Linked DNA regions of Ancylothrix sp. D3o. Each later gene encodes a partner of the first gene's protein in a complex. Links are inferred from orthologs where the notes say so. Each region holds a gene or a part of one and is shown in the gene's direction. Other genes may lie near its edges.

What was found. Proteins that work in one complex are often made in the same cells at the same time.
Region 2: the proteins of tig (region 1) and rpsG are in contact, whole or in part, in a crystal structure (PDB 3GTY), measured with the Thermotoga maritima proteins. The link is inferred for Ancylothrix sp. D3o from one-to-one orthologs. Residues at the interface, in WP_004081061.1 of Thermotoga maritima: Glu122, Val124, Val129, Leu130, Tyr133, Glu188, Gly259, Ile262, Tyr263, Glu266, Ser270, Glu273, Gln274, Glu277, Arg308, Gln311, Ile312, Ser315, Tyr316, Glu325, Arg329, Arg336, Leu363, Phe366, Trp367, Arg373, Leu377, Arg381, Leu384, Glu387; in WP_004081843.1 of Thermotoga maritima: Lys34, Lys52, Lys55, Glu59, Arg62, Gln63, Glu66, Asn67, Lys69, Val71, Arg95, Ala109, Lys110, Lys111, Gly112, Arg113, Pro114, Glu117, Glu121, Ile124, Ala125, Tyr127, Asn128, Asn129, Thr130, Gly131, Lys135, Asp139, Arg142, Met143.

The regions. Positions count from the first base shown.
Region 1 is NZ_JAMXEX010000011.1:133,302-141,342, reverse strand. Bases 715-3,684 are described here. They hold tig (trigger factor), read left to right. Parts: upstream 715-1,496; coding sequence 1,497-2,873; downstream 2,874-3,684. Other genes in these bases: clpP (ATP-dependent Clp endopeptidase proteolytic subunit ClpP), read left to right, coding at 3,133-3,684; NG798_RS18300 (aspartate-semialdehyde dehydrogenase), read right to left, coding at 715-932. Also shown: more of NG798_RS18300, read right to left, coding at 1-714; more of clpP, read left to right, coding at 3,685-3,801; ATP-dependent protease ATP-binding subunit ClpX, read left to right, coding at 3,833-5,173; NG798_RS18280 (site-specific DNA-methyltransferase), read left to right, coding at 5,526-8,030; NG798_RS18275 (AAA family ATPase), read left to right, coding at 8,027-8,041. UniProt on the Bacillus subtilis protein: Involved in protein export. Acts as a chaperone by maintaining the newly synthesized protein in an open conformation. Functions as a peptidyl-prolyl cis-trans isomerase.
Region 2 is NZ_JAMXEX010000004.1:260,185-265,719, reverse strand. Bases 1-2,999 are described here. They hold rpsG (30S ribosomal protein S7), read left to right. Parts: upstream 1-1,264; coding sequence 1,265-1,735; downstream 1,736-2,999. Other genes in these bases: fusA (elongation factor G), read left to right, coding at 2,043-2,999; rpsL (30S ribosomal protein S12), read left to right, coding at 597-1,007; NG798_RS10430 (iron-sulfur cluster assembly accessory protein), read left to right, coding at 71-394. In the rest of the region: more of fusA, read left to right, coding at 3,000-4,118; tuf (elongation factor Tu), read left to right, coding at 4,281-5,510.

The DNA.
Region 1 (8,041 bases):
TCTAAGCCGCAGGGGTGAGAGATATCTTGACGGATGCGCCCCACCAATACCTCATCTTTACCTGTGGCATCCTTGGGCATGGGGAAATAATTTGCTTGCCAATCTTCGACTAATTTAACCCCTGGTGAGTTGGCTAAAATTTCTCTGGCTTTTTCGGGGCTAAACGGTTGCTCAAATTCTAAGTTAAGGGCTTCTGAATGGGCCCGCAACACCGGCACTCGTACACAGGTTGCTGTCACCCGTATTTGCTGATCTCCAAAAATTTTCCGAGTCTCGTTAACCATTTTCATTTCTTCTTCGCAGTACCCTTGCTCATTTAAGGCTGAGTTATGCGGAAATAAATTAAAGGCTAAGGGGTAGGGAAAAATTTCCGTTTTGGGAGTTTCACCGGCAAGAATAGCCTTTGCTTGTTCTTTCATTTCTTCCATTGCCCGTGCCCCCGCCCCACTGGCAGACTGGTAGGTAGCAGCGACAATGCGTTTCACCGGCTGGACTTGGTGTAGAGGCCACACGGCCACTGACATTAAAATCGTTGTACAGTTTGGGTTTGCAATAATGCCTTTGTGGTTTTTGGCTGCATCCGGGTTGACTTCTGGCACCACCAACGGCACATCGGCATTCATCCGAAAAGCGCTGGAGTTATCAATCATTACAGCACCGGCTTTAACGATTGTAGAGGCCCAAGCCTTGGAAGTTGAACCCCCCGCCGAGGCTAAAACAATATCGATATTTTCAAAGGACTGTTCGGTTACTGCTTCTACGGTTAATTCTTGGCCTTTAAACTTCACCTTCTGACCCGCCGAACGTGGCGAGGCTAAAAGTTTCAGTTCAGCTAGGGGAAATTGTCGTTGGTCGAGGAGTTCCAGTAATTCGGCTCCGACGGCGCCGGTGGCTCCTAAAATTGCAACACGATAAGACTTCACTTGATTTATTTTCCTCCTCTGGGGATGAGATTGTGGGTGAGATTTCGTCAACCGAAATTTTTAATAAATCCTCTTAAAATAGTTAATTTAGCTTGAATTTTAAACTTTTTACCAAATTTTATCTTTAAAATGCCCTAGCTGGCAGCCCGGATTGAAGAAGGCCATTTTTAGGCTTTGGGTTAAAATAAAGCGTTGTTTTTTGATCAACGTTGTTAAGTAGCATATCACGACTGGGCCGGTTGAGTGGAGAGCCGCTGGAAAAAAGCAGATAACTGTGCCGGTGGTAGATAAGCAGCGCCATAAAGCCGTCCTGGGGAATAGCAGACAGGCAGGCCCGGAAGTTCCGCGAGTCTTTTTTGGCTTCATTTCAAATTTGCATTGAAATAGAATAGGATAGAGGTTTGATGGTTTGCGCTGCCCCGGTTCGGGCAAATGGGAAAACACTCGTTGCTGCCGTTGTGCTTAGTCACACCGGCCCTGGACAAATTCAATCGGCCCGACTCAAAAGCCGGTGAGCAACCAAAAACACCAATAACCAAAAATTGCACGGACAGTCTGAAAACAAACGTACCTATGAAAGTCACCCAGGAAAAGCTACCGGCCAGCCAAATTGGCCTAGAAATCGAAATTCCTTCCGAAACGACCAAACAAACCTACGAAAAGGTCTTCCAAAACCTCAGCCGCACAGCAAATATTCCTGGGTTTCGTAAAGGCAAAGTACCGCGTCAAATTTTGTTACAGCGACTAGGAACGGTACGAGTCAAAGCAGCAGCACTCGAAGAATTAATTCAAGATGGCTTAGAAAAAGCCCTTAAGCAAGAATCAATAGAAGCGCTAGGAAACTATCAGCTAATCACATCTTTTGAAGAATTAATCGAGCAATTTAAGCCAGGCGAACCGCTGACCTATAAAGCCTCGGTAGATGTAGAGCCAGAAGTAAAACTCAGCGGCTATAAAGAAATTAGCGTTAAAGCCGAAGAAGTTCAACCAGACGCCAGCCGCGTAGATAAATTTTTGGAAGAACGCCGGTCAGAACAAGCAACCTTAATTCCCGTAGAAGGAAGACCGGCCCAAAGAGGCGATGTGGCGGTGGTAGACTATGTTTTGCGGGTAGCCGGTGAAGACAAAGAAGTTGAAGGCGGCAAAGCAACCAACTATCAAATAGAACTGGTAGATGGCAAATTTATCCCCGGATTTATTGAAGGCGTTTTTGGCATGAATGTCGGCGAAACAAAAGAAGTAGCCGTGAAATTCCCCGATGAATATGGCCGCGAAGAGTTAGAAGGAAAAGAAACCGTTTTTACGATTACCCTCCACGAACTCAAAGAAAAAGACCTGCCCGAATTAAACGACGAATTCGCCCAAGACGTAAGCGAATTTCAAACCTTGGAAGAATTACGCAAATCGGTAGAAGAACGCTATCAAGCAGATGCCGAACAGCAGACAAAATCCAACAAAGAACAAGCCTTAATGGCAGAAATTCTTAACCACGTTGAAGTAGACATTCCCGAAAGTTTAATTAACCGGGAAGTAGACTTTATGATTCGCCAAGCAGCCATGCAGTTGCAGAGCTATGGTTTGGATGTCAATCAACTCTACAATGAGCAAAATATGCCGCAATTGCGGGAACGTTCGCGGCCCGAAGCCATTGAGCGAATTAAACAATCACTGGCATTGAAAGAAATCGCCAAATTAGAATCGCTGAGTGTAGAAGCGACAGAAGTTGACAAACGCATTGAAGAATTGATGCAAGAAATGCGAGGCCAACAACTGGATATGATCAAGCTCAGAGAGTTTGTATCGGCGGATATTGTGCGAGAAAAAGCCCTTAATTGGCTGACAGAAAACGCTAACGTGGAATTAGTCCCCGAAGGCACCCTCAAAAAAGCAGAAACCGCAGACGAAACCTCAGAAGAGGCTGAAACAGAGGCCGAAACCGAACAAGGTTAAGGGTGTTGGGGAGCGAAAGTGATAGGCTCATCCTAGCGTTCCCCCCCTTATCGCTCAAATGGTGAGAGAATTTACAGCGAACAAACCCTCAGACTTTTGGTGCGTGGGGCATAATAGTTAGAGAAACCCAAATAAACTTTTTCTCAAACGGGAATTAAAGGATAGGGCGGTTTCTCCCCCAAAAACCCCCTAAGCTGACCCGACACCGCAGAAGTCTCGACAACGCTATGCTAGATCGCAAGCTTTAAAACAAATCCCTATGCTTGTATCTCAAACCCAGAATCACTCAATCAGTAGTTTGAAAGACCTCGAAATCTCCGCCATTTCCGCCGGTGTTGTCCCAATGGTGGTAGAACAGTCGGGCGTCGGAGAAAGAGCATTTGATATTTACTCGCGGCTTCTGCGCGAGAGGATTGTATTTCTGGGGACGCCGGTTGATGATGCTGTGGCAGATTCAATCGTAGCCCAGTTACTATATCTCGAAGCAGAAGACCCGGAAAAAGATATCCAGCTTTACATCAACTCGCCTGGGGGTTCCGTAACTGCCGGCATGGCAATTTATGACACCATGCAGCAAGTACGCCCGGATATTGCCACCATTTGTTTTGGCTTAGCCGCCAGTATGGGTGCGTTTCTGCTGTCGGGAGGTGCAAAAGGTAAAAGGATGTCCTTGCCTTCTTCCCGAATTATGATTCACCAACCCCTCGGCGGTGCCCAAGGTCAAGCGGTGGATATCGAAATCCAAGCAAAAGAAATTCTTTATCATAAGCGTAAGCTGAATGAACTTCTGGCTCAACACACCGGCCAGCCCCTAGAGAGAATCGAATTTGATACAGAACGCGATTTCTTTATGTCGGCGGCTGAGGCAAAAGACTATGGCCTCATTGACCAGGTAATCTCTAAACTCAGCCTTTCCACCGCCGGTTAGGCAGCCCTAGCACAGTAATTGAGAGGCAGATATGGCTAAGTACGACTCCCATTTAAAATGTTCCTTTTGTGGCAAGTCTCAGGAGCAAGTCCGCAAGTTGATTGCCGGCCCGGGAGTCTACATTTGCGATGAGTGCGTAGACCTGTGTAACGAAATACTAGACGAGGAGTTGTTTGATTCGGCAGCCGGTGCGCCACAGCCGGCCCAGCGTCAAGAACAAACTAAGCGCCGCGCTCGCTCCTCGGCTAATATTTCTATGACACAAATTCCCAAGCCCCGCGAAATTAAAAAACATCTTGATGATCATGTTATTGGCCAAGATGAGGCCAAAAAGGTGCTTTCTGTAGCGGTTTATAACCATTACAAACGCCTGGCTTATGCTCAATCAAAAACCAATGGTAAAGCCGGCCCGGATGATACTGTTGAGTTACAAAAATCTAATATTTTGCTGATTGGGCCGACCGGCTGCGGCAAAACTCTCCTCGCTCAAACTTTAGCCGAAATTTTGGATGTGCCGTTTGCGGTTGCAGACGCGACTACCCTCACAGAGGCCGGTTATGTAGGCGAAGATGTCGAAAATATCTTGTTGCGTTTGTTGCAAGTCGCGGATCTCGATGTGGAAGAAGCCCAACGCGGCATTATTTACATCGATGAAATTGACAAAATTGCCCGCAAAAGCGAAAACCCTTCGATCACCCGCGATGTTTCTGGCGAAGGCGTCCAGCAAGCTTTGCTGAAAATGCTGGAAGGTACCATCGCTAACGTACCTCCCCAAGGCGGACGCAAACACCCCTATCAAGATTGCATTCAAATTGATACCAGCAATATTCTCTTTGTTTGTGGTGGGGCGTTTGTTGGTTTGGAAAAAGTGGTGGAACAGCGGATGGGTAAAAAGTCGATGGGTTTTGTTCAACCTGGAGAAAGCCAACCACGCGAAAAACGCAATGCCGATGTGATTAAGCATCTGGAGCCGGATGATTTGGTAAAATTTGGGATGATTCCTGAGTTTATTGGCCGGGTGCCAATGGTGGCGGTGGTGGAACCGCTGGATGAGGAAGCTTTGATGGCGATTTTGACTCAGCCGCGTAATGCTTTGGTTAAGCAGTATCAAAAACTGCTGAAAATGGATAATGTGCAGCTTGATTTTAAACAGGATGCGGTGCGAGCGATTGCTCAGGAAGCTTACCGGCGGAAAACAGGGGCGCGTGCTCTGCGGGGGATTGTGGAAGAGCTTATGCTGGATGTGATGTATGAGTTGCCTTCGCGTAAGGATGTGAAAAACTGCACGATTACGCGGGAAATGGTGGAAAAACGGTCTACGGCTGAGTTGATTGTGCATCCTTCTTCTTTGCCTAAGCCTGAGTCGGCTTAGGTTAGAACGTCATCGGTTAATGCCGGTTAATGACACTGATTAATGCCACCGGTTAAAGAGTGGCTACACGATTAATTAAAACCCCCTCCGGGGGTTCAAGAATTCTATTTAATGGTAAACACAATTCCCACCAATAACCTGTTCGCGTAGCGGCGGGTAGCGCAACCCCCGATAGGGGGTTTTCTTTTGTGTAGACACTCTTCAACCGGTGGTTAAAGAGGTTTTAACGGGGGGCTTTGAAATTATCTACCGGCCCTAATTTCGCCTCTTGAAGAATTGTTACAGCGCCAAGCAAGGGCAGACTAAAAGATTACACAATAGGTTTAAGCTACCGCTATTTCAAGAAAAATTTATGCCAAAACAAAAGAAGTCTGAACAAAAACCTATTGAACAATATCAACATACAAATAAGGAAAGAGTTAATAATCCGCCGGTGGGTTTGGTGACTCCACAAACTGATCCTGATGGGGAAAATAAACGTTATGAATATGACCCCCATCTTGACCCGCAGTTGAACTGGGCCGGTAAGGCAGAACATACAAGTTTTGAGGTTCCTACTGTTTCTTTGCACGTTCACGAACGGATAGATCCTCGGACGATTGTTGATGCGGTTCGTAAGCGAAATACAACTGGGCCGGTGCAGTTATCTTTGTTTGATATTCCCGAAGAAAATCCGCCTATTAGACAAGCAATTGAGTTTTATAAACATAAGCATAATTGGACTAATCGTTTGGTTGCCGGTGATTCTTTGTTGGTGATGAATTCGCTTTTGGAAAAGGAGGGAATGGGGGGACAAGTTCAGATGATTTATATTGACCCTCCCTATGGTATTAAATACGGGTCAAATTTTCAACCTTTTGTTAATAAGCGTGATGTGAAAGATGGCAAGGATGAGGATTTAACCCAAGAACCGGAGATGATTAAGGCGTTTCGGGATACTTGGGAGTTGGGTATTCATTCGTATTTGTCTTATTTGCGTGACCGGCTTTTGTTGGCTAGGGAGTTACTTTCTGAAACCGGCAGTGTTTTTGTTCAAATTTCTGATGATAATGTGCATCTTGTTAGAAATTTGATGGATGAGGTTTTTGGGTCTGCGAATTTTCAACGAATTATTGCTATTCAAAAAAGGTCTCCGCAGCCTGATAAATTTCTTTCTGGTATAACGGATTATTTAGTCTGGTATTCCAAATCAATATCCAAAGCTAAATATAACCAAATATTCATTTTTAACGGAGAGGATTTGAATGACGAATCATTTGTAACAAGTGATTTAACTTCTTCGCATGAATATCACAAAACACCTTATGAATTTCAAGGAAAAACTTTTATCCCAATAAATAGATATTGGTCAACCAGTGTAGATGGTTTGAAAAACTTAGAAAAAGCTGGAAGATTAGTTGTTTCGGGCAATACGCTGCGATATAAAAGATTAAAAAAAGATTGGTCATGCAGTCTTATAGGAAATATTTGGACGGATGTTGTTTTTTCGTCATTTGGCGAAGACAAATTATATGCTGTTCAAACTTCTACTAAAGTTGTGTCCCGATGTGTATTAATGACGACAGATCCGGGTGATTTAGTATTAGATATAACCTGTGGATCTGGGACGACGGCGTATGTAGCGGAACAGTGGGGGCGCCGGTGGATAACTTGCGATACATCAAGGGTAGCAATTACCCTAGCAAAACAAAGATTAATGACAGCAACCTTTGATTATTATCAACTAGCAAACCCTCAAGAAGGAATAGACACCGGCCTGAAATATAAAACCGTTCCTCATATTACCTTAAAATCAATTGCTAATAATCCCGAAATCAAAGAAGGGATGACAAAACAGCAAATAGAAAAAGCGATTCAAAAATACGCAGATCAAGAAATACTTTATGACCGGCCATTGGTAGACACATCAAAAATCCGAGTCACCGGCCCTTTTACAATGGAAGCTGTGCCGGCGCCGGTGGTAATGCCGGTGAGTGAAATTGAGCCAGAATTAGAAACAGAAAAACCGGAAATAACGGCAGACAATTCGATTTCTCGGAGTGGAGAAAGCCTAAGACAAAGTGAATGGCGGGATGAACTGCTAAAAACAGGAATTCGCGGGAAAAGTGGGCAAGCAATTTTGTTTTCGCGGGTAGAAACTTTTGTAGGAAATTGGCTTCATGCGGATGCAGAAACAAAACCGAATGATGAACAAGAACAGCCTTTAAGGGCAGTAATTTCTTTTGGGCCGGTGCACGCACCCCTCGACCAAAGACAAGTAGAATTAGCCCTAGAAGAAGCACAGAATTTAGTGCCAAAACCGAAACTGGTAATTTTTGCAGCATTTCAATTTGACCCGGAAGCAGCAAAAGATATTGATGAAACAAAGTGGCAAGGAGTAACTTTGCTGAAAGTACAAATGAATGCCGATTTGTTGACAGAAGACTTGAAGAAAAAACGGGCAACAAATGAAAGTTTCTGGTTAATGGGACAGCCGGATGTAATTGTGAGGAAAATTGCCAAAGGTGAGAATGCTGGAAAGTGGGAGGTAGAGGTGCAGGGGTTTGATTATTACAATACAAGAACCGGCCTGATAGAGTCTGGAAATGCGGAGAAAATAGCGATGTGGATGTTGGATAGTGATTATGATGGCCGGAGTATTTTGCCCTCACAGGTTTTCTTTCCAATGGCGGGAGAAAAGGAGGGATGGTTTAAGTTGGCGAAAAGTTTAAAAGCGGAGATTGATGAGGATTTAATTGAGGCGTATCGGGGGACAATTTCGTTGCCATTTGAGGCGGGGGAATATCGACGAATTGCGGTTAAAATTGTAGATGATCGGGGGATTGAGTCGATAAAAATGACGCGGTTAGTAACATGATTATATCTCAC
Region 2 (5,535 bases), on another replicon or contig:
GGCGATTGGTGAAATGGCAACAATACCCTTTTTACCAATCCCCTTTTTACCCCTTAGCAATTATCAATCAATGATTAATTTGAGTAAAACCGCACAGCTAGAAATTAACCGGCTTAAGTCTAAACAGGCAAACCCAAGCGCAAAGTTTCGTCTCGGTGTTCAGCCAGGCGGGTGTGCCGGTTTTTATTACACAATGGAGTTAGATGAGGTCGTCCGTGAGGATGATCAACTGTGGGAGTGTAATGGAGTTCAAGTTCTGGTTAATGCAGAAAGTCTGCCTTATGTCAACGGTCTGAATGTAGATTATTCAGAGGATTTGATGGGTGGAGGGTTTCGGTTTAATAACCCTAATGCGGCGCAGTCTTGCAGTTGCGGTCATTCATTTAGTTTATAAAGAATAGAAAACTCAACATTGCTCTTTTCCCGCTACATTAAGTATCGGCGTTGTTGAGGGCTAGTTTTTTTTGTCTGGGATGTTTTCGCCGCCCTTGGCGAAAAAAAAGACAAACAGAGGAATTGACAGAAGTTCCGCTAAATGGGTATAATGTCCTTTTGTTGAAACTCGGAACAGTCACAAGCTGTAAAAGCCTTAACTCATGCCAACAATTCAGCAACTCATCCGCAACGAACGCGAAAAAGCGAACAAGAAAACAAAATCGCCGGCATTAAAGAGTTGCCCTCAGCGTCGTGGTGTTTGCACAAGAGTGTACACAACCACACCGAAAAAGCCCAACTCAGCCCTCCGTAAAGTAGCGCGGGTTCGTTTGACTTCCGGTTTTGAAGTCACCGCCTACATCCCAGGGATCGGTCACAACCTCCAAGAACACTCTGTCGTTATGATTCGCGGCGGACGGGTAAAGGATTTACCTGGTGTGAGATATCACATTATTCGCGGAACATTGGATACAGCGGGAGTAAAAGACCGCAAACAAGGCCGGTCTAAGTATGGTGCCAAGCGTCCGAAACCAGGCGCACCGGCAGCAACCACAGGAAAAGGCAAGAAGTAGACAGTCGGGCTGAAACTTTCTCATTATGCTGAGAGAAAGATAGGCAATAATCGGGGAGTTTTGTATCTCACGACCAAGAGCGTACCCGTATAGACTGTGAAAAGTGATTAAGTAAAAAATGTAAGAGGTAAAAACTGCCCTTACAAAAATGGAAACCTCAGCCATGCTATAAGCCCCTGGTTGGGCTGAGAGAGCCAAAAAGCCGCCAAGAAATAAAGCGGCAAAAAAGTCCTGAACTGCATTTTTAAACAGAAACTATGTCTCGTCGCTCTGTCGTCCAAAAACGTCCTATCCCTGCCGATTCAGTGTACAATAGCCGACTCGTCACCATGATGGTGCGGCGTGTAATGAAAAAAGGCAAAAAATCTGTAGCCAACCAGATAGTTTATGATGCCTTTAAGATTATTCAAGAACGCACTGGCTCCGAAGCCATCGAAGTGTTTGAGAAAGCCGTGCGGAATGCGACACCCTTGGTAGAAGTGAAAGCTCGCCGAGTTGGGGGTGCAACTTATCAAGTACCAATGGAAGTAAGATCAGATCGCGGTATCGCTCTGGCGTTGCGGTGGTTGATCCAATATGCAAGATCGAGAACAGGCCGGTCAATGGCAATCAAATTAGCAAACGAGCTAATGGATGCAGCCAACGAGACAGGCAGTGCAATTCGCAAACGCGAAGAAACACACCGGATGGCAGAAGCAAACAAAGCCTTTGCCCATTATCGGTACTAGAAGCGGCCAACGAGTTCCAAAAGTTCCCCCGAGCAATTTGGCTCTAGGGAACAAAACTTAACAAAAAATATTAAAATATTAATAACAAGGAACTCGGAATCCACTCGCGCTGCCCGGAATGGTGGCAAAATGGAGTGTGAAGGACACCCAAACCCGTTAGGGAGACTAACGGAGAGTAGGCTAGAGATGGCTTTAAACAAGCTTGGCTTGAGAAGCGCACCTAGCGCCAAACTCAGCAATAGCGCATATAGAACCTTGACAAAGCGCAAGTAGCAAAACATCTGCGGCTAACATAAAGGAGGTAGCTGTGGCACGCACCACCCCGCTCGAGAAAGTACGCAATATTGGGATTGCAGCCCATATTGACGCAGGAAAGACAACAACAACAGAGCGAATTCTGTTCTATTCCGGCGTGGTTCACAAAATCGGAGAAGTTCACGAAGGGACCACAGTAACAGACTGGATGGAGCAAGAGCGGGAACGCGGCATTACCATCACCGCTGCGGCAATTAGCAGTAGCTGGAAAGACCACCAAATCAACTTGATCGACACTCCGGGGCACGTTGACTTCACAATTGAAGTCGAACGCTCAATGCGGGTACTGGATGGAGTGATCGCAGTGTTTTGTTCCGTTGGTGGCGTTCAACCTCAATCGGAAACAGTGTGGAGACAGGCAGATAGGTATAAAGTGCCGCGAATTGCCTTCGTCAACAAAATGGACAGGACAGGGGCAAACTTTTACAAAGTTTATAACCAAATCTGTGACCGGATGCGGGCAAATGCCGTTCCCATTCAATTGCCCATCGGTGCTGAAGACACCTTTAGTGGGTTGGTAGACTTGGTACGCATGAAAGCCATGCTCTACACCAACGACAAAGGAACCGATATTCAAGAAAGCGACATCCCCGAAGAAATGCGGGATATCGCCGAAGAATACCGGATCAAATTGGTTGAAGCCGTAGCGGAAACCGATGATAAGCTGACAGAAAAATACCTCGAAGGCGAAGAATTAACCGAAGAGGAAATTCGCACGGCTCTGCGCAAAGGTACCATCGCAGGTACAATCGTTCCGATGTTGTGCGGTTCGGCTTTCAAAAACAAAGGGGTTCAATTACTGCTAGATGCAGTGGTAGATTATTTGCCGGCCCCTATCGAAGTTCCTCCTATTCAAGGAACGCTCCCCAACGGTGAGACAGCAGAACGCCGCGCCGATGACAATGCACCGCTGGCTGCCTTGGCTTTCAAAATCATGGCAGATCCCTATGGTCGTCTGACTTTTGTGCGCGTGTACTCAGGCATCCTCAAAAAAGGTAGCTATGTGTACAACGCCAGCAAAGGCAAAAAAGAACGGGTATCTCGCCTGATTCTAATGAAAGCCGATGACCGCATCGAAGTAGACGAATTGCGGGCCGGTGACTTGGGGGCAGCGTTGGGCCTCAAAGATACCTTCACCGGCGACACCATCTGCGAAGAAAACGGCCAAATTATTCTGGAATCTTTGTTTATTCCAGAGCCGGTTATTTCTGTGGCAGTGGAACCCAAAACCAAAAACGACATGGAGAAGCTATCAAAAGCACTCCAGTCATTGTCTGAAGAAGACCCCACCTTCCGGGTTAGCATTGACCAGGAAACTAACCAAACCGTTATTCGCGGGATGGGTGAATTGCACCTAGAAATCCTGGTAGACCGGATGTTGCGGGAGTTTAAGGTAGAGGCCAACGTAGGCGCACCGCAAGTTGCTTACCGCGAAACCATCCGCAAATCTGTCAAAGCCGAAGGCAAGTTTATCCGTCAAAGTGGCGGTAAAGGTCAGTACGGCCACGTCGTCATCGAACTGGCACCGGCAGAACCTGGCACCGGCTTTGAATTCGTCTCCAAAATTGTTGGCGGTACAGTACCTAAAGAGTACATCGGCCCCGCAGAACAAGGGATGAAAGAAGCTTGCGAAACCGGCATTTTGGCAGGCTATCCGCTCATTGATGTGAAAGCAACAATGATTGATGGGTCTTACCACGATGTGGACTCTTCAGAAATGGCTTTCAAAATTGCCGGATCTATGGCAATGAAAGAAGCCGTAATGAAAGCTTCGCCGGTGCTCTTAGAGCCTATGATGAAAGTTGAAGTGGAAGTACCGGAAAACTTCCTCGGAGATGTCATGGGCGACCTCAATTCCCGCCGGGGCCAGATCGAAGGAATGGGATCTGAACAGGGAATTGCGAAGGTTACGGCAAAAGTTCCGTTAGCGGAGATGTTTGGCTACGCTACGGATATCCGGTCTAAAACCCAAGGCCGGGGTATCTTCACGATGGAATTTAGCCACTACGAAGAAGTACCTCGTAACGTTGCTGAACCCATCATCGCAAAAAGCAAAGGGAACGCTTAATTAGTTGGTGGGATTGGTCATCGGTCACGGGTCACGAGTCACCAGTAAAAATGACCACTGACTAATGACCCTGACCCCCCCAAACCCCCCTTAAAAAAGGGGGGGGGACTAATGACCAATGACAACTAAAAACTGACAAAGGAAAAAGGAACAGAATTATTCATGGCACGCGCAAAGTTTGAACGGACTAAACCCCACGTTAATATCGGTACCATCGGTCACGTCGATCACGGCAAAACCACTCTGACTGCTGCTATTACAACGACCCTGGCTGCTCTGGGACAGGCAAAAGCCAAAAAATACGATGAAATCGACGCAGCACCCGAAGAAAAAGCGCGGGGGATTACCATCAACACCGCTCACGTTGAGTACCAAACCGAAACTCGGCACTACGCTCACGTTGACTGTCCGGGGCACGCTGACTATGTAAAAAACATGATCACCGGCGCTGCTCAGATGGATGGTGGAATTCTGGTGGTATCTGCGGCTGATGGCCCGATGCCTCAAACCCGCGAACACATTCTGCTCGCCCGTCAGGTCGGCGTTCCTGCGTTGGTGGTTTTCTTGAACAAGGAAGACATGGTGGATGATGCCGAATTGCTGGAACTGGTGGAGTTAGAAGTCCGCGAGTTGCTTAGCTCCTACGATTTCCCAGGCGACGATATCCCCATTGTGGCCGGTTCTGCTCTCAAAGCACTTGAATACATGATCGCTAACCCTGGTGCTAAGAAGGGTGAGAATGAGTGGGTTGATAAAATCTACAATCTCATGGAGCAGGTTGATGCTTATATCCCAACTCCAGAGCGTGAAATTGATAAGCCTTTCTTGATGGCCGTTGAAGACGTATTTACAATCACTGGTCGCGGTACGGTGGCAACTGGCCGGATTGAGCGCGGAAAGGTCAAAGTTGGCGAAACTGTCGAGTTGATCGGTATTAAGGATACTCGCACCACCACTGTAACCGGCGTTGAAATGTTCCAGAAAACTCTGGACGAAGGGATGGCCGGTGATAACGTTGGTCTTCTGTTGCGTGGTATTCAAAAGGCTGATGTTGAGCGCGGTATGGTGCTGGCTAAACCCGGTTCTATTAAGCCTCATACTTTGTTTGAGTCTGAAGTGTACATCCTCAAAAAAGAAGAAGGTGGTCGTCACACTCCCTTCTTCCCCGGCTACCGTCCTCAGTTCTATGTGCGTACAACCGACGTAACCGGCACCATCAGCGAATTTACTGCTGATGATGGCAGCGCTGCTGAAATGGTTATGCCTGGTGACCGCATCAAAATGACGGTGGAGTTGATCAACCCCATCGCTATTGAACAAGGTATGCGCTTTGCTATCCGTGAAGGCGGTCGCACTGTGGGTGCCGGTGTAGTTTCCAAGATTCTCAAATAGATTAGCTAGTTGAGGATCGCCAGAG